Regions from separate parts of the Cellulomonas hominis genome, predicted to be linked through region 2. Evidence: predicted binding sites of a transcription regulator. Region 2 holds the regulator's gene; the other holds the start of a gene.
The links. The regulator LexA, encoded in region 2, represses DNA repair genes until DNA is damaged. The targets are predictions, from matches to a motif close to TCGAACANNTGTTCGA.
Positions count from the first base shown of each region.

Region 1: the regulator LexA is predicted to act here: its motif matches at 3,504-3,519, upstream of HNR08_RS18655 (Rv2578c family radical SAM protein).

Region 1 is NZ_JACHDN010000001.1:3,949,087-3,958,113, reverse strand. It holds gene HNR08_RS22820 (GNAT family N-acetyltransferase) at 1-557, opposite strand, end outside; gene aspS (aspartate--tRNA ligase) at 554-2,368, opposite strand; gene HNR08_RS18655 (Rv2578c family radical SAM protein) at 2,431-3,495, opposite strand; gene HNR08_RS18650 (TspO/MBR family protein) at 3,622-4,158, shown strand; gene hisS (histidine--tRNA ligase) at 4,180-5,541, opposite strand; gene HNR08_RS18640 (MBL fold metallo-hydrolase) at 5,547-6,251, opposite strand; gene HNR08_RS18635 (peptidylprolyl isomerase) at 6,399-7,172, shown strand; gene HNR08_RS18630 (DUF349 domain-containing protein) at 7,169-8,908, shown strand; gene HNR08_RS18625 (hypothetical protein) at 8,973-9,027, shown strand, end outside.
Region 2 is NZ_JACHDN010000001.1:3,355,320-3,364,346, reverse strand. It holds gene HNR08_RS15715 (S9 family peptidase) at 1-2,027, opposite strand, end outside; gene nrdR (transcriptional regulator NrdR) at 2,263-2,763, opposite strand; gene HNR08_RS15705 (MarR family winged helix-turn-helix transcriptional regulator) at 2,949-3,410, shown strand; gene HNR08_RS15700 (DUF6544 family protein) at 3,407-4,615, shown strand; gene HNR08_RS15695 (LysM peptidoglycan-binding domain-containing protein) at 4,923-5,324, opposite strand; gene lexA (transcriptional repressor LexA) at 5,622-6,365, shown strand; gene HNR08_RS15685 (aminotransferase class V-fold PLP-dependent enzyme) at 6,397-7,452, opposite strand; gene HNR08_RS15680 (LysR family transcriptional regulator) at 7,535-8,524, shown strand; gene HNR08_RS15675 (hypothetical protein) at 8,593-9,027, shown strand, end outside.

The DNA of each region.
Region 1 (9,027 bases), 590 kb from region 2:
CCGGCCCGCGGGTTGGCGCCGATGACGCCGGCCAGGCGCCCGCCGTCGCCGGGCACGCCCCACCAGCGCTCGCCCGGGCCCTCCGGGTCGGCGTCGGTGGTCGGGTTCGCCTCGGCCAGGCACGCGCGGATCGCGTCGGCGTCCCGGACGGGGTCGAGCGCCCGCACGAGGGACTCGGCCGCGAGGGCCGGCGGCGGAGCGTCCGTGATCAGGCACTCCCAGCCGGTGCGCGCCGGCCGCAGCCCGAGCCGGTGCACGTCCGCGGCGCGCAGGAGGCCGAGCGCGGCCGTGTCCACCCACGCGAACAGGTGCGTGCCGTCGTCGTGCGCGCGCAGGGCGTCCGCGACGGGCTCGGCCGGCCCGAGGGCGACCAGCACCGTGCCCGCGGCGCCCCGGGTGGTGCGCAGCACCGCCAGCAGCGCGCCGTCGGCGGCGTGCACGCGCTCGGGCCGCAGCCAGCCCCGCTCGTCCAGCAGGAACGGGTCGTCCGCCCAGCCCGCGGGGAACGCGGGCGGGGCGGACGGCACCGGGGCGGCGGACGGGTCCGCCGCGGTCACGCCTCGACGGTCGCCGCGGCGGCCTGCTCCTTCGCGACGCCGTCGTCCGTGGCGGCCGACTTCGGCTTCGCGTCCACGCCGGCCTCCCGGCGCTGCTCGGGCGAGATCGGGGCCGGGGCGCCCGTCAGCGGGTCGAAGCCGCCGCCGGACTTCGGGAACGCGATGACGTCGCGGATCGACTCGGAACCGGTCAGCAGCGCCACGACGCGGTCCCAGCCGAACGCGATGCCGCCGTGCGGCGGGGCGCCGAACTGGAAGGCGTCGAGCAGCCAGCCGAACTTCTCGCGGGCCTCGGCCTCGTCGATGCCCATGACCGCGAACACGCGCTCCTGGACGTCGCGGCGGTGGATACGGATGGACCCGCCGCCGATCTCGTTGCCGTTGCAGACGATGTCGTAGGCGTAGGCCAGCGCCTGGCCCGGGTCCTCCTCGAACCGGTCGATCCACTCCGGGGTCGGCGACGTGAACGCGTGGTGCACGGCGGTCCAGGCGCCCTCGCCGACGGCCACGTCGTCGTCCTCGCCCGTGGGCTTGAACAGCGGCGCGTCGACGACCCAGAGGAAGGACCACTGCGACTCGTCGATCAGCCCGCCGCGGCGGCCGATCTCCAGGCGGGCGGCGCCGAGCAGCCCGCGGGCCTCGGACGCCTTGCCGGCGGCGAAGAACACCGCGTCGCCCGGCTGCGCGCCGACGGCGGCGACCAGGCCCTCGCGCTCGGCCTCGGAGATGTTCTTGGCGACCGGGCCGCCCAGGGTGCCGTCCTCGGCGACCGTGACGTACGCGAGGCCCTTGGCGCCGCGCTGCTTCGCCCACTCCTGCCAGGCGTCGAACCCGCGCCGCGGGGTGGCCGCGCCGCCGGGCTGGACGACCGCGCCGACGTAGGGCGCCTGGAACACCCGGAACGGGGTGTCGGCGAAGAACTCCGTGAGCTCGACGAGCTCGAGCCCGAACCGCAGGTCCGGCTTGTCGGTGCCGTACCTGGCCATCGCCTCGGCGTAGGTCATCCGCGGCAGCGGCGTCGGCACCTCGTGGCCGATGAGCCCCCACAGCGCGACGAGGATCTCCTCGCCGAGCGCGATGACGTCCTCCTGCTCCACGAAGGACATCTCGATGTCGAGCTGCGTGAACTCCGGCTGCCGGTCGGCGCGGAAGTCCTCGTCCCGGTAGCAGCGGGCGATCTGGTAGTACCGCTCCAGGCCGCCGACCATCAGCAGCTGCTTGAACAGCTGCGGCGACTGCGGCAGGGCGTACCAGGAGCCGGGCGCCAGCCGGGCCGGGACCAGGAAGTCGCGCGCGCCCTCGGGGGTGGAGTGCGTGAGCGTCGGGGTCTCGACCTCGACGAACTCGTGCGCCTCCAGCACGCGGCGCGCGGCCTGGCTGGCCTTCGAGCGCAGCCGCATGGCGTGCGCGGGCGCCGGCCGGCGCAGGTCGAGGTACCGGTGGCGCAGCCGCGCCTCCTCGCCGACCGGCTCGTCCAGCGAGGACGACACCGGGAACGGCAGCGGCGCCGACTCGTTGAGCACGACGACCTGCTGGGCGACGACCTCGACCTCGCCGGTGGCCAGGTGGTCGTTCTCGTTGCCCTCGGGGCGGCGGCCGACCTCGCCGGTCACCTGGAGCACGTACTCAGAGCGGAGCCCGTGCGCGACGGCCTCGTCGCGGATGACGACCTGGGCGATGCCCGAGGCGTCGCGGAGGTCCACGAACGCGACCCCACCGTGATCACGACGGCGATCCACCCACCCGGTCAGGGTGACGGTGGTGCCGATGTGCTCGGCCCGCAGCGAGCCGGCCGTGTGGGTGCGCAGCACGAGGAGTCCTCTCAGGTGGGTGGGTCGCTGCACGCAGCAGCCCCGCGAGTCTACTGCCCCGCTCAGAACAGCGCGGGCTGCACCGCCGCGGGCAGCGCGGCGTCGGGGGTGGTGGTCCCGCCGCCGGGCTGCACCCGCCAGGGCGAGGGCGACGGCCGCGCGCCCTCCGCCGCGACGCCGGGCCCGAACAGCCCGTACCGGCGCCGCAGCGGCCGCAGCCGGTCCTTCAGCCAGCGGTGGTACTCCTCCGGCACGTACGCCCCCCGCCCGTACAGCTGCGCGTACCTCGGGACGAGCTCCGGCCGGTGCTCGCGCAGCCAGCCGAGCATCAGCGGCCGCACCGGTCCGCGCAGGTGCAGCGGGATCACGGTCACCCAGGACGCCCCGGCCGCCGCGAGGTCGCGCAGCAGCCCGTCCAGGTGCTCGGTCGAGTCGGTCAGCCACGGCATGACGGGCGCGACCAGCACCCCGCACTCGAGCCCCGCCTCCCGGACGCTCCGCACCAGCGCGAGCCGGGCGCGCGGCGTGGGGGTGCCGGGTTCCATCGCCTGCTGCAGGTCCTCGTCGCCGATCGCCAGGGACACCGCGACGCTGACGTCCACCTGGGTGGCGGCCTCCGCGAGCAGCGGGACGTCCCGCCGCAGGAGCGTGCCCTTGGTCAGCAGCGACAGCGGCGTCCCGGAGTGCGCCAGCGCGCCGATGATGCCGGGCATCAGCGCGTACCGGCCCTCCGCGCGCTGGTACGGGTCGGTGTTCGTGCCGAGCGCGACGTGCTCGTGCCGCCACGACGGCCGGCGCAGCTCGGCGGTCAGCACGTCCACCACGTTGGTCTTCACGACGATCTGGGTCTGGAAGTCCTCGCCCGGACCGAGGCCCAGGTACTCGTGCGTCGGCCGGGCGAAGCAGTACGTGCACGCGTGCAGGCAGCCCCGCATCGGGTTCACGGTCCACCGGAACGGCATCGCGGACGACTCCGGCACCTTGTTCAGCGCCGACTTCGCGTGCACCTCGTGGAAGGTCACGCCGGCGAACTCCGGGGTGCGCACCGAGCGCTGGTGCCCGGCCAGGGCGAGCCCGGGCAGGGCGGTGTCCGCCTCCGCCGCGATCTTCTGGCCGTCCCACCGCATGGCTCGATTCGAACACGTGTTCGACCGGCGGGCAACCACCGAGGCGGGACGGCCGCCGTGCCGCGGGAAGGTCAGCATGCTGGCCTTCCGGTTGCCGGACCGCCCGCGCCGGCGGACGGTGGAGGCATGACAGCCGCGACCCCCGCCGCCGCCCGCCCCGCCGGCGCCGCCGCCCCCGCGCCCCGCGCCGGGTCCGCCCGCGGCTGGCCCGTGCTCGCGGGCCTGCTGCTCCTGAACGCCGCCGTGGCGTGGGGCGGGAGCCTCGCGTCGGCCTCCGGCGTGGACGGCTGGTACGCCGACGCCGACAAGCCCGCGTGGACGCCGCCGAGCTGGGTGTTCGGCCCCGTGTGGACGGTGCTCTACGCCGTCATGGCCGTCGCCGCGTGGCTGATCTGGCGCCGCCACGGGTTCCGGGCGGCCCGCACCGCACTGGTGCTCTACGGCGTGCAGCTCGCGCTCAACGCCACGTGGACGCCGGTGTTCTTCGGCGCCGAGCGGCTCGGAGCGGGCCTGGCGATCATCCTCGCGCTGGAGGTGGCGCTGGTCGCGACGATCGTCGCGTTCCACCGCCTGACCCCGTGGGTCGCGTGGCTGCTCGGGCCGTACCTGGCCTGGGTGCTGTACGCGACGACGCTGAACGCCGGCCTCGCCGCGATCGCCTGAGCCGCGACGGGGCCCCGGGCGTCAGCCCTCTGCCGGCACCACCCGCGGCCACAGGTCCTCAGCGGGCGGCGCCCAGGAGCCGGCGTCCGCGGCGACCTGCTCGCCGGACCGGATGTCCTTGACCTGGTCGCCGTCCTCGCCGGGGAACCAGACGAACGGGATGCCCCGCCGGTCCGCGTGCTTGATCTGCTTGCCGAACTTGGCGGCCGTCGGCGCGACCTCGACCGGGACGCCCCGGGCGCGCAGCGCGGTGGCGACGGCGTCGGACTGCGGGCGCGACTCCTCGGACGTCACCGCGACCAGCACCGCCGACGGCACGCCGCGGGTCGCGCGCACCAGCCCGGCGGACAGCAGCCGGGACACCAGGCGGGACACGCCGATCGACAGGCCGACGCCCGGGTAGGTCTGGTTCCCGTCCGAGGCCAGCGTGTCGTACCGGCCGCCCGAGCAGATCGACCCGAGCTGCTCGTGCCCGACGAGCACCGTCTCGTAGACCGAGCCCGTGTAGTAGTCCAGCCCCCGGGCGATCTTGAGGTCCGCGACCACGACGCCCGGGGCGCGCACCGCGGCGGCCTCCACGAGCTGCCGCAGCTCGGCGAGGCCCTGCTCCATGAGCTCGGACTCGACGCCGTGCGCCGCGGCCAGCGACCGTACCCGGTCGACCACCCCGGCGTCCCCGCCGGAGATCGCGGCGAGGTCCAGGCACGCACGCGCCTGCTCCGGCGTGGCACCTGCCTCGGCGACCAGCAGGTCCGCGACGGCGTCCGGCCCGATCTTGTCGAGCTTGTCGATGCTGCGCAGCACCGCGTCGACGTCGGTCAGCCTGAGCCCGCGGTAGAACCCCTCGGCCACCCGGCGGTTGTTCACCAGCACGCGCACCGGCGGCAGGCCGATCTCACGCAGCGCGCCGAGCGCCTCGGCCATGACCAGCGGCAGGTCGACCTCGTAGTGGTACGGCAGCTCGCCGGCACCCACGACGTCGATGTCGGCCTGGGCGAACTCGCGGAACCGGCCGTCCTGGGGGCGCTCGCCACGCCACACCTTCTGGATCTGGTACCGGCGGAACGGGAACGCCAGGTGCCCGGCGTTCTCCAGCACGTAGCGCGCGAACGGCACCGTGAGGTCGAAGTGCAGCCCGAGCTGCGCGGCCCGGGCCGGCTCGCCCTCGCCCGCCTCCTCCTGCAGCCGGCGCAGGACGTAGACCTCCTTGGACGTCTCCCCCTTGCGCAGCAGCTGGTCCAGCGGCTCGACCGCGCGCGTCTCGATGCCGGCGAACCCGTGCAGCTCGAAGGTGCGGCGCAGGGTGTCGAGGACGTGCTGCTCGACGACGCGACCGTCGGGGAGCCACTCGGGGAAGCCGGACAGGGGGGTGGGACGGGCCATGCGCGTCATCCTGCCAGGTACGGGTTGGTGGCCAGCTCCCTGTCCACCCGCGTGGCGGGGCCGTGCCCGGGGAGCACGTGGGTGCGCGGCGGCAGTGTCGCCACGACGTCACGGAGCGTCGCGGCCATCGTCGCCGGGTCGCCGCCCGGCAGGTCGGTGCGCCCGACGGTCCCGGCGAACAGCACGTCGCCGGTGAACGCCACGCGGTCGTCGCCCGCCTCCAGCAGGTAGAGCGTCGAGCCCTCGGTGTGCCCCGGTGCGTGCCGCGCGACCAGCCGGACGCCGCCCAGCACGAGCTCCTCGTCCGGCGTGCGCGCGCCGTCGCCGGCGCCGAACGGGGCAGGCTCCCCCGCGTCGAAGCCGTCGGCGTCGAGTCCCGCGTCCCGCAGCGCCGCGGCCAGGCCGTCCGACACCCCGCGGGCACCGGCACCCAGCGTCCCCAGCGGGTCCGCGAGGCGGTAGGCGTCCCGGGCGTGCAGCCGCAGCGGCACACCCGCGGCGCCCGCCACCCGCCCGGCGTCCCAGACGTGGTCGGCGTGCCCGTGCGTCGCGACGACCCCCGCGACCCGCAGCCCGTGCTCCGCCACCGTGGCCGCCACCGCGGGCGCGACACCACCGCCGGGGTCCACCACGACGCAGGTCCCGTCGTCCGCGGCGACGACGTAGCAGGTGGCCGCGAACACCGGGGCGGTCAGTCCGAAGATGCGCACCGGCGCCACGCTAGCGGCGCCTGGGCCGGTGGGCGCACTCAGCGCCATCGCCGCCTGCCTAGACTGTCGGGCGGGCGCGGGAGCCTCGGCCGCCGCGCCCGCGCGCGGGGGCCGACCCCGCCCGAGGACCGAAGACGAGGAGTGTGCGTGCCGTCCAGCAAGCGCGAGCGCGAGTACGAGCGACGCCGGTACGAGAAGTGGCAGGAGCGCCAGGCCGCGAAGAAGGCCCAGCGCCGTCGCCAGCAGGTGGTCGCCGGCGGCGTCGTCGGCGTGCTCGTGCTGGGCATCGGCGTGACCGCGGCCCTGCTGCTCGGCGGCGGCGACGACACGCCCTCCGCGGCGGCGACCCCCACGGCCACCGCCGACGCCACCACCCCCGCCGCGCGCACCGGGAACGGCGGCGTCCTGCCCGACGCCGCGCTCGCCGAGGGCCGCACCTGGACCGGCACCATCAGCACGAGCCAGGGCGAGATCGGCGTCGAGCTCGACGGCGCGGCCGCCCCGCAGGCCGTCGCCAACTTCGTGACCCTCGCGCAGGAGGGGTACTTCGACGGCACCGACTGCCACCGGCTCGTCACGAGCGGCATCTACGTGCTGCAGTGCGGCGACCCGACGGGCACCGGCAGCCCCGGCTACGCGTTCGGCCCGATCGAGAACGCCCCCGCGGACGACGTCTACCCGGCCGGCACCATCGCGATGGCGCGGCAGGGCGGCGACGGCGAGTCCATGGGCAGCCAGTTCTTCCTCGTCTACGAGGACTCGACCATCCCGTCGGACACCGCCGGCGGATACACCGTGTTCGGCCGCATCACGTCGGGCCTCGACGTCGTGCAGGCAGTCGCTGACGCGGGCGTGACCGGGGGTGCCTCCGACGGCACCCCCGCCACCCCCGTCACCATCGAGGGAGTGGAGACCCAGTGACCGAGACGCCCGACGAGCAGCAGCGCTCGCACGACAGCGAGGACGTCGCCGTCGCCGCGACGACGCCGACCGCCGAGACGCCGGAGGCCGCGGAGGCCGAGGTCGAGGTCGAGGTGGAGCCCACCGAGGCCGACGCGACCGAGGTCGACGCGAGCACCGAGGTCACCGAGCCCGCCACCGAGGAGCCCGCCACCGAGGAGCCCTCGGCCGAGGCGACCCGGCCGGAGGCCGCGCAGCCCGAGGCGAGCGAGCCCGAGGCCACCGAGCCCGAGACCGCGCAGCCCGAGGCGACCGAGCCCGAGGCCGCCGAGGCGCCCGCCGCCCCGGCCCCCGCGCCCCGCCCCGGCCCGCGCCCGCCGCTGCCGAGCGCCCTCAAGCCCCGCCCCCGCCCGGTCCCGCAGCCGGGCGCCGCCGCCCCCGCCGCGTCCGCCCCGGCCACCCCGGTGGTCCCGGTCCCGGCGCCGGACGACTCCGCCGAGGCCGCCGCGGCCGCGGAGTTCGGCCGGGTGGACGAGAACGGCACCGTGTACGTCCGGGAGGCCGCAGGCGAGCGCGCCGTGGGCCAGTTCCCCGGCGCGACCGCGGAGGAGGCCCTGGGCCTGTACGTCCGCCGCTACCTGGACCTGCAGGCGAAGGTGGCCGTGTTCGAGGCCCGCCTGGCGGCCACGGACCTCGCGGTCAAGGAGATCGACCAGACCCTCGCGAAGCTCACCGAGGAGACCGCGGAGCCGGCCGCCGTCGGCGACCTGGACGCGCTGCGCGCCCGGCTGGACGGTCTGCGCGCCGCCGCGGCCGAGCGCCGCGCCGCGGTGGAGGCCGAGCGCGCCGCCGCCCGGCAGGTCGCGCTGGCCGCCCGCACGCAGATCGTCGAGCGGGCCGAGAAGATCGCGGGCACCGACCCGGCGCGCATGCAGTGGCGCCCGGCGGGCGAGCAGCTGCGGACCCTCCTGGAGGAGTGGAAGGACGCGCAGCGCTCCGGCCCGCGCATCGACCGCACCTCCGAGGAGGCGCTCTGGAAGCGGTTCAGCCACGCGCGCACGACCTTCGACCGGGAGCGGCGGCACTACTTCGCCGAGCTCGAGTCCCGCAACGCGGGGGCGAAGGCCGCGAAGGAGGAGATCGTCCGCGAGGCCGAGCGCCTGCAGACGAGCACCGACTGGGGCGCCACGGCCGGCGCGTACCGCGACCTCATGGCGCGGTGGAAGGCCGCCGGCCGCGCCGCGCGCCAGGACGACGACGCGCTGTGGGCCCGGTTCCGGGCGGCGCAGGACACGTTCTTCCACGCCCGTGACGAGCTGAACGCCGCGACCGACCGCGAGTTCCAGGCGAACCTCGAGGTCAAGGAGGCGCTGCTGGTCGAGGCCGAGGCGATCGACCCGGCGAAGGGGCTCGGCCAGGCGAAGGCCGCGCTGCGCTCGATCCAGGACCGCTGGGAGGCCGCGGGCAAGGTCCCGCGCGGCGACATCCAGCGCGTCGAGGGCCGGCTCCGTGCGGTCGAGTCGAAGGTCCGCGACGCGGACCAGGCCGAGTGGCGCCGCACCAACCCCGAGACGCGTGCGCGCGCCGAGGGGGCCGCTGCCCAGCTCGAGCAGGCGATCGCCGCGCTGGAGGCGGACCTGGAGCGCGCGCAGGCCGGCGGCGACAAGCGCAAGGTCGCCGAGGCGCAGGCGGCGCTGGACGCCCGCCGCGCCTGGCTGGAGCAGGTGCAGCGGGCCGCGCAGGACTCGCGCGGCTGACGCTCGTCCACAGGGTGCCGGTCGCCGCTCGACCTCGGTCGGGGCGACCGGCATCCTGCGTCGGGTGACCTCCCGACGCCCACCCGCTCCCCCGCGCCCCGCCGACGTCCTCGTGCGCC
Region 2 (9,027 bases):
GCGACCGGCAGGTTCTTCGCCCACCAGCCGAGGACGTGCTCGAACCGCACGAGGCGGTGCCGCGGGCGGCCCGACCGCGTCAGCTCGTGGCCCTCGCCGGGGAACAGCAGCAGCTCGGACGGCACGCCGCGCCGCTTGAGCTCCACGAACCAGCGCTGGCCCTGCTCGACCGGGCACCGCCAGTCCTGCTCGGAGTGGATGACGAGCGTCGGCGTGGTGACGCGGGAGACGTGCGCCATCGGCGACTGCGCGGCCACCGCGGCGCGCGCCTCGTCGGTGTCCCCGTCGCCGAGGTACTCCAGCCCGAAGAACCAGCCGATGTCGCTCGAGCCGACGAAGCTGACGGGGTCGAGGAACCCGCGCTCCACGATCGCTGCGGCGAACCGGTCCGTGCGGGTGGTCAGCCAGGCGGTGAGGTAGCCGCCGTACGAGCCGCCCATGACGCCGACCCGCGCGGAGTCCAGCGCCGGGTCGGCCAGCGCGGCGTCCAGCAGCGCGAGCACGTCGTCCGTGTCGACCGTCCCGAAGCCGTGCCGGATGGCCGAGCCGTGCGCCGAGCCGTAGCCCGCCGAGCCGCGCGGGTTGCCGTACACCACGGCGTAGCCGGCCTCCGCCAGGGTCTGCACCTCGTCGAACAGGCCGACCGTGTACTGCGCGTACGGGCCGCCGTGGATCATGAGGATCGTCGGGTGCGGGCCGGCGAACCGCTCCGGGTCCGGGGTGACGACCCAGCCGTGCACCGGGTACCCGTCGGGCGCGGTGGCGGACAGCTCGACCGGCTCGCGGACCCGGCCGGTCTCCCGCAGGGGCGCCGACCAGTCGGTGAGCACCCGGGAGGCGCCGGACGCCCCGGCCGCGAGGTCGATCGCGTGCAGGTCGCCGGACGTCGCCGGGCCCGCGACGGTCGCGACGGCCACCGAGGCGCCGGACGCGACCGCGACGCCGTGCGCCGCGACCGGGCCCGTGAGCAGGTCCCGGGTCGTGCCGTCCGCGCGGTGCTCGCGCAGCAGCACGGTGCCGCGGTGCAGCACGCCGGCGAGCACGCCCTCCGCGGTCACCGCGACGGTGCCCGGGTCGAGGTCGACGGCCTCCTCGTCGGTCAGCCGCACCGGCGCGCCGTCAGGCCCCGGGACGCCGGCGCCCGGGCGCAGCGCGAGCCGGTACAGGCCGGTCTGCCGGGCGACGAAGTCGCGGCCGGTCGGGCCCATGTCCTGCGCGAGCAGCCACAGCGTCGCGCCGTCCCGGCTCGGCAGCGCCGCCGCGACCGCGAGGGTGCTGCCGGCGTCCGCGTCGGTCAGCGGGTGCAGGGCGTGGTCGGCGTCCGCGGCGGTGTCCACGACGACCGCGTCGGAGCGCAGGTCCTGGTCCCGGCCCGCGTGCCGGGCGGCCACGGCCACCACGTAGCGGCCACCGGGGAGCCAGGCGATCTGCTCGACGTCGACGTCCCCGTCGGTGACGGGGCGGGCCGCCGGCGCGTCGCCCGCGGGCAGAGCGTCGCGCGTGGCGGGGTCGGAGGGCACCGGCACGACGAACAGGCGGCGCCGCTTGTCCCGGGTGAAGCCCACGCCGTCGTGGCGGTACGGCAGCTCGGTGATGTGCCGCGGGCGCTCGGCACCCGCCTCGACCTCCGGGGAGTACCGCCCCTCCTCCGGGACGCGCGCGACGTACGCGAGCTCCGTGCCGTCCGGGGAGAACCGCGCGGCCGACACGCCCAGCGGGGCGTCGGTCAGGCGCACCGGCTCGCCGCCGGCCGCCTCCACGACGAACAGCTGCGGGCGGCCCTTCGGCTCGGCGCGCAGGAAGGCGACCCAGCGCCCGTCCGGCGACACCTGCGGGTCGGTGTCGCGGTGGCCGCGGGTGAGCTGCGCCGGCGGCGCGGAGCCGTCGGCCGGCACGCGCCAGAGCGCGCCGGTGTACTCGTCGGCATCGAGGTCGGGCGCGGTGCGCGAGACGACGGCGAAAGAGCCGTCGGGGGCGATCGCGGGGGTTCCGGGGACGTGCAGGAGCGACAGGTCGGCTGGGATCACGCGGTCGAGATTAGTCCGCCGGGGACCGGGGCCGGGGGCCGGACCACCACGCGAGCGGAGGTTCCGCGGCGCGGGCCGGGGCACGGACCGCCGGGCGGCTCGCCGGGTGGCTCACCGAGTGGAGGTTTCTGGCTCGACACGCCGGCGTGTCGCGGCGCAACCCTCCACTCGGCGCGCGCGGAGGCGGGAGCCCGAGCCTCGGCGCGGCCGCGACCGCGGCCGCCGGGAGCGCGGGTCAGGACCCGGCCGGGTCCCCGTCGGCCGGGCCGGCGGCGGCCTGGCGCGCGACCTCGTTCTCCGCGCGCAGCACCGTGATCGCGGCCTCGAAGTCGTCCAGGCTCTCGAACGCCTGGTAGACGCTCGCGAACCGCAGGTACGCCACCTCGTCCAGGTCGCGCAGCGGGCCGAGGATCGCGAGGCCGATCTCGTACGCGTCGAGCTCCGCGCTGCCGCTGGCCCGCAGGGTCTCCTCCACGCGCTGCGCGAGGATCGCGAGGTCGTCCTCGCTGACGGGCCGGCCCTGGCAGGCCTTGCGCACGCCGTTGACGATCTTCTCGCGGCTGAACGGCTCGGTGGCGCCGGAGCGCTTGACGACCGAGAGGCTGGCGGTCTCGATCGTGGTGAACCGGCGGTTGCACTGCGGGCACTGCCGGCGGCGGCGGATGGACAGGCCGTCGTCGGAGGTGCGGGAGTCGACGACGCGCGAGTCCGCGTGGCGGCAGAACGGGCAGTGCATGAGGGGTCTCCTCCGGGTCCGTGGTCGTGCGGCCGGGGCGGCGGCGGGCGCCGTGCCCGCCCGGACGACCGGGACACGGTAGGACCCCCGCCGCGGCCGGTGCAACACGGTCCGCGGTGCCGGGCGTCCGTGCACGGGGACCTCGGTCCCGGCCGGCCTGCTCAGCTGCGTAATACCTTACGTACATGACGCGGACCGAGGCCGAGGCGGAGCTGTTCGGGACCCTGTTCGTCCTCGGCCAGCACCTGACCCGGCACACCGACGAGGCGCTGGCCGGCTACGGGGTCACGAGCCGGCAGTGGCTCCTGCTGGCCGTGCTGGTGCGCGCGCTCCCCGGCGACGAACCCACGCTCACCCGGGCCGCGGAGGTCTACGGGACCTCCCGGCAGAACGTCAAGCAGATCGCGCTGCAGCTGGCACGGCGCGGGCTCGTCGAGCTCGTGCCGGACCCCGGGGACCGCCGCGCCACCCGGATCCGCGCGACGCCGCGGGTCGCGGAGCTGTTCGACTCCCCCGCCGCCGTCGCGGAGCAGCAGGCGTTCGTCGGGCGGGTGTTCGCGGGCCTCGACGACGCCGACCTCGACCGCCTGGGTCACCTCGTGGGCCGCTGCCTGGCGGGGCTGTCCGACGCGGAGGTCCGGTCGTGACGCACCCGCGCCCGCGCCCCGCGCGCCCCGGGCACCCGGCGCACCGGCCGACGCTGCGCGGCACCGCGCGTGCGCTGGTGGGCGTCCTGATCCTGCTGCACGGCGCGCTGCACGTGCTCGGGTACGTCGCCGCCCCCGGTGGCCCGGGCCTCGCCGGGGCCGAGGGCACCCGGTTCACGGTCGGGCCGGTCGCCGGGTACGCCTGGCTGGCCACCGCCGCGCTGCTCGTCGTCACGGGGCTCGCCCTGCTGGCGCGCCGGCCGGGATGGTGGCGGCTCGGGGCCGTCGCCGTGGTCGCGTCCCAGGCGCTGGTCGTCTCGCAGTGGCCCGAGGCGTGGGCCGGGACGGTCCCCGACCTGGTCCTGGCGATCGCGGTGGTGCACGGCTGGTGCGCGACCGGCTCCCGCTCGGCCCGCACCCGTTACCGGCGGGGCGTCGCCGCGGCCCTCGCCCAGGCAGCGCCCGACCCGTCCGCGCCGCCGAGCCCGATCACCGAGCACGACCTCGCCGTGCTCCCGCCCGCGCTGGCCGGCTACCTGCGCCGGACCGGCAGCGTCGGCCGACCGCCGATGACCGCGTTCCGGGTGACGCTGCGCGGCCGCATCCGCGGCGGACCCGGCGACCGGTGGATGACGTTCACCGGCGAGCAGGTGTCCACGTCCGGCCCGCGCCCGACGCGGCACTTCCTGCTGGACGCCACCGCGGCGGGGCTGCCGGTCGACGTGCTGCACGTGCTGACCGACGGCACGGCCACGATGCGCGCGGACCTGCTCTCCGCGATCCCGGTGGTGCGCGGGGCGGGGCCGTCGATGGACCGGGGCGAGACGGTCACGCTGTTCAACGACCTGTGCCTCATGGCCCCGTCCGCGCTCGTGCGGGCCCCGGTCACCTGGGAGGCGCTCGACGCGCGGCACGTGCGGGGGACGTACCGGCAGGGCGGGCAGACGGTGCGGGCGGTGCTCGCGTTCGACGAGGCCGGCGACCTGGTCGACTTCGTGTCCGACGACCGGCTGCGCGCCTCCCGCGACGGGCGCTCGTTCACCCCCGAGCGCTGGTCCACGCCCGTGCACGGGTACGCGCGGCACGACGGCCGCCGGCTGCCGTCCGCGGCGAGCGCGCTGTGGCACCCCGAGGAGGGCGAGCCGTTCGTTTACGCGGAGATGACGCTCGTGGACGTCGCGGAGCTCGCGGCCCCGGGGTCCTGAGGACCCGGGCCGGGCCGGCGCCCGGAACGACGACGAGGGTGGCCGCTTCCGCGGCCACCCTCGTGGGGACGCCCCCGTCCCGTCTCGTCCGGACGACTCGCCTCGTGCGGACGGTTGCTGCACGCCTTCGCGCCGGACCCGTGGGTCACGACGACGACGCGTCCCTCGCGGCGAGCCCCCCAGCCAGCCGTTCGAGGTGGCACCACCCTAGAGGCGCCCGCTCCAATTACGCAAGCCGCCAGTTTCGTTAATCCTGCGACGCGTCAGCACGGCCCGCGCGACGCCGTCACCAGCGGGGATCCGTCGGTCAGGAGCCCGCCGGGACCAGCAGCACCTGACCGGCGATCAGCGAGGAGTCCGCCATCCCGTTGAGGTCCCGCAGCTGCGCCACGACGTCCCGCACGTCCTCGCCCGGGACGGCGACGTCCGACGCGATCTGCCAGAGCGTCTCCCCCGCGACGACCGCGTGCGTGGTCACCTCGGTCGCGCGCTGCGGGGCGTCGGCGACCGCGCGCCCACCCATGACGCCGGCGGCGACGACGAGCAGGGCGAGCAGCACCAGGACGACGCGCCCGCGCCGGGTGAGGTGCAGCCGCGCCGGGGCCTCGGCCGCAGCAGCGGGGCGCGCCCGCACGGGAGCGGGAGCGGTCCGGGCACCCCGGGGACCGATCGACGGGGCGACTCGCGGGTGCGCTGCGATGGCGCTCATCTCCACCACTTCCCTCCTGGACCGCCGCGCGGCCCCTCGAACACCTGTTCGTTCGAACGTCTGTACGAACTCAACCACACCGAGCGATCGATGTCGAGACACGGTCGAACAGGTGTTTGAAACACCTGCCCGCGCGCCCTACGCTCGGGACGTCGGGTACAGCGCACCACGAGGGTCTGACACGCCCGCCCGGCGGACCGTCAGCGGACCGCCGTCGGGCGTCGTGACCAGCGGGGACGCGACCGGCACGGCGGACGGGTGCGACGCGCACCGGCGCCGCGGACGACGGGAGCGGACATGGCCGGCGAGGGAACGGGTGCCACGGCGAGCACCGGCGGGGACGACGTCTCCGTCGTGGAGCTGCAGCCGGACGGCGACGGGCTGACCCCGCGCCAGCGCCTCGTCCTCGAGACCGTGCGCGCGTCCGTCGAGTCGCGCGGCTACCCGCCGAGCATGCGCGAGATCGGCGACGCGGTCGGCCTCACCAGCCCGTCGAGCGTCAAGCACCAGCTGACCGCGCTCGAGCGCAAGGGCTACCTGCGCCGCGACCCGAACCGCCCGCGAGCGATCGAGGTCGTCCAGCCCGACGACTCGCGCGGCGTCGCCCCGCTGCCGGGCGTCCCGGGGATCGGGGACGAGGACAGCGCCGCCCGCGAGGGCGCCCCCGAGGCGGCCTACGTGCCCGTCGTCGGCCGGATCGCCGCCGGCGGGCCGATCCTCGCCGAGCAGCTGGTCGAGGACGTCTTCCCGCTGCCGCGCCAGCTCGTCGGCGCCGGCGAGCTGTTCCTGCTCAAGGTCGTCGGCGACTCGATGGTCGACGCGGCGATCTGCGACGGCGACTGGGTGGTCGTCCGCCGGCAGCCGGTCGCGGAGAACGGGGAGATCGTGGCCGCGATGCTCGACGGCGAGGCCACGGTCAAGACGCTCAAGCGGCAGGACGGCCACGTGTGGCTGCTCCCGCAGAACCCGGCGTACTCCCCCATCGACGGCGACCACGCCCAGGTGCTCGGCCGCGTGGTCTCGGTGCTCAGGGCGCTCTGACCCCGCGCGGCGCGCGCGGGCGCGGGGGCGGTCAGCCGGCCACGCGCGCGCCGAGGGCGGCCAGCGCCCGCGCGACGTCCTCCTCGTCGTTCCACACGTGGAACGCCACCCGCACCCGCCCCGCCCGGCCCGCGACCCGGCACCCGGCGGACTCCAGCGCCGCCCGCCGCGCCCCGTCCGCGTCCGGCAGGCTGACGATCGCGCTCCCGCCGGGCGGCAGCCCGAGCCCGGCGCGGAACGCGTCCGCGAGCCCGACGGCGTGCGCCCGCACCGCCGCGGGATCGGTCGCGGCGAACGCGTCGAGCGACTCCGCGGCGCCGAGCCATGCCTGCCACGCGGGCGACACGTCGAACCGCCGTGCGTCCGCCGCGAGGTGCATCTCCGGGCCGTAGCAGGACGTCCACGGATCGTCACCGGCGTACCAGCCGGCCTGCACCGGCCGGAGGCGGTCCTGGACCTCGGGCCGCACCGTGAGGAACCCGACGCCCCGCGGCGCGCACAGCCACTTGTACGCCGCCGTCACCGCCACGTCGTACCGACCGGCGTCCACGGGCAGCCAGCCCGCGGCCTGCGTGAGGTCGCAGAGCGTCCACGCCCCCGCGGCCCGGGCTGCGGCGACCACGGCGTCGTCGTCCAGCACCTGCCCCGTGGCGGACTGCACGAGGGAGTACGCGACGAGGTCGACGCCGGGCACGACGGCCTCCGCGAGCCGGTCGGCGGGCGCGTGGCACACCCGCAGCCGCGGCGCCTGCGCGAGGAACGGGTACACGGTGGACGTGAAGTCGCCGTCGACGCACACCACCCGGGCACCGTCGGGCAGCGACGCGGCGACCACCGCGGCCATCGCCGACACCTGCGAGCCGATGGCGACGCGGTCCACGTCGACCGCGGTCAGCGCGGCGAACCGGGCGCGCGCGGCGCCGACCGCCTCCTCGTAGCGCGGCACGTCGAGCCCGCCGCTCCCCCAGCGGTCCAGGTCGGCGCGCAGCGCGCGGACGGTCCGGCGGGGCGGGACCCCGGCCGTCGCCGCGTTCAGGTAGCCGGGGGCGGGGTCGAAGTCGGAGCGGAGGTCGTCGAGGGAGCGCACCACCCGACTCTCCCGCCGCCCGGCACATGCGCGCAACGGGCAGTTCCGCGCAGACCCATGCCGTGCGATTATGCTTCGCGCCATGCCCGCCCGGACGCTCGACGCCGCCGCCCTCCGCCTGGTCCGCACCGTGCACGAGGCGGGGAGCGTGACCGCCGCCGCGCGCGAGCTGGGGCTCACGCAGCCCGCGGCCAGCCAGCAGCTCCGGGTGATCGAGCGCACCGTCGGCACGCCCGTGGTGGTGCGCGCCGGCCGCGGGGTGCGCCTCACCGAGGCCGGCCTCGTGCTCGCCCGGAACGCCGCCGCCGTCGAGTCGGCCCTCGCCGCGACGCTCGAGGAGGTCGCGGCGGTCGCCAGCCTGCGGGCCGGGCGCGTGCGGGTCGCCGCGTTCCCGTCCGCGGCCGCGACGCTGCTGCCGGGGGCCCTGGCCGCGCTCCGGCAGGCGCACCCGGGCCTGAGCACGACGTTCGCCGAGGCCGAGCCGCCGGAGGCGCTGGCCGAGCTCGCCGCGGGCCGCGTCGACGTCGCCCTCGTGTTCCGCGACGCGGACGCCGAGCCCGCCGACGACCGGCTGCGACGCGTGCCCCTCGTCCGGGACGAGGTGCTCGCCGTCCTGCCCGCCGCCGACGGCCGCGAGCCCGGCACGCCGGTGGACCTCGCCGACCTCGCGGGCCGACCGTGGATCGCCGGCTGCCCGCAGTGCCGGGCGCAGCTCGTCGGCACGTGCGCCCGCGCCGGGTTCACCCCGCGGGTGGACTTCGCGACCGACGACTACCTCGCCGTGCTCGGCCTGGTGCGCGCCGGCCTCGGGGTCGCCACCCTCCCGGGTCTGGCGCTGGCCGCGCTCCCGCACGCCGGCGTCACCGTGCACCCCGCCCGCCCCGGTGCGGCGCGGGTCGTCGAGGCCGTGACCGAGCCCGGCACCGCCCGGGTCCCGGCGGTCGCGGCGGCGCTCGACGCCCTGCGGGTCGCCGCGTCGTCGGTCGCGCAGCCGCACGTGCACACGTACCCCCGCCGCACCCCGACCGCCACCCGGCACGCAGGTGCGTCGCCGCTCACCCCGGCCGGGTGACCCGCCCCGCGGGGGCGCCGACCTACGCTCGCTGACGCCCGCCACGCGCCCAGGGACGGAGGCCCACGATGCCGGCACCCCGCGTCGAGCGGGTCACGCGGTTCCTGCTGGGCAAGGACGCACCCGACCTGCTGTACGGCGCGATCGTGTCGGCGGCGATGCTCGCGGTCACCAGCCTGCACGCCGAGTCCAACGACATCGTGGCGGTGGCCACCACGGCGGTGATCATCACGTACTGGCTGGCGCACGTGTACGTCGACGCCGTCGGCGGGCGCCTCGAGGACCGCGACCACCACACGGGTCAGCGGCTCATGACGGCGCTGCGGGAGAGCACCGGAGTCCTGCTGGGGTCGCTCCCGCCGCTGCTGGTGTTCCTGCTGGCGCGCGCGGTCGGCGCCGACGTCACCGACGCGGCCGTGGCCGCCCTGGTGTTCACCGTGGTGATGCTCGTCGCCGGCGGCGCGCTGGTCGCCTACCTCGCCGGGGCGCGCGGCCTCGCCCTG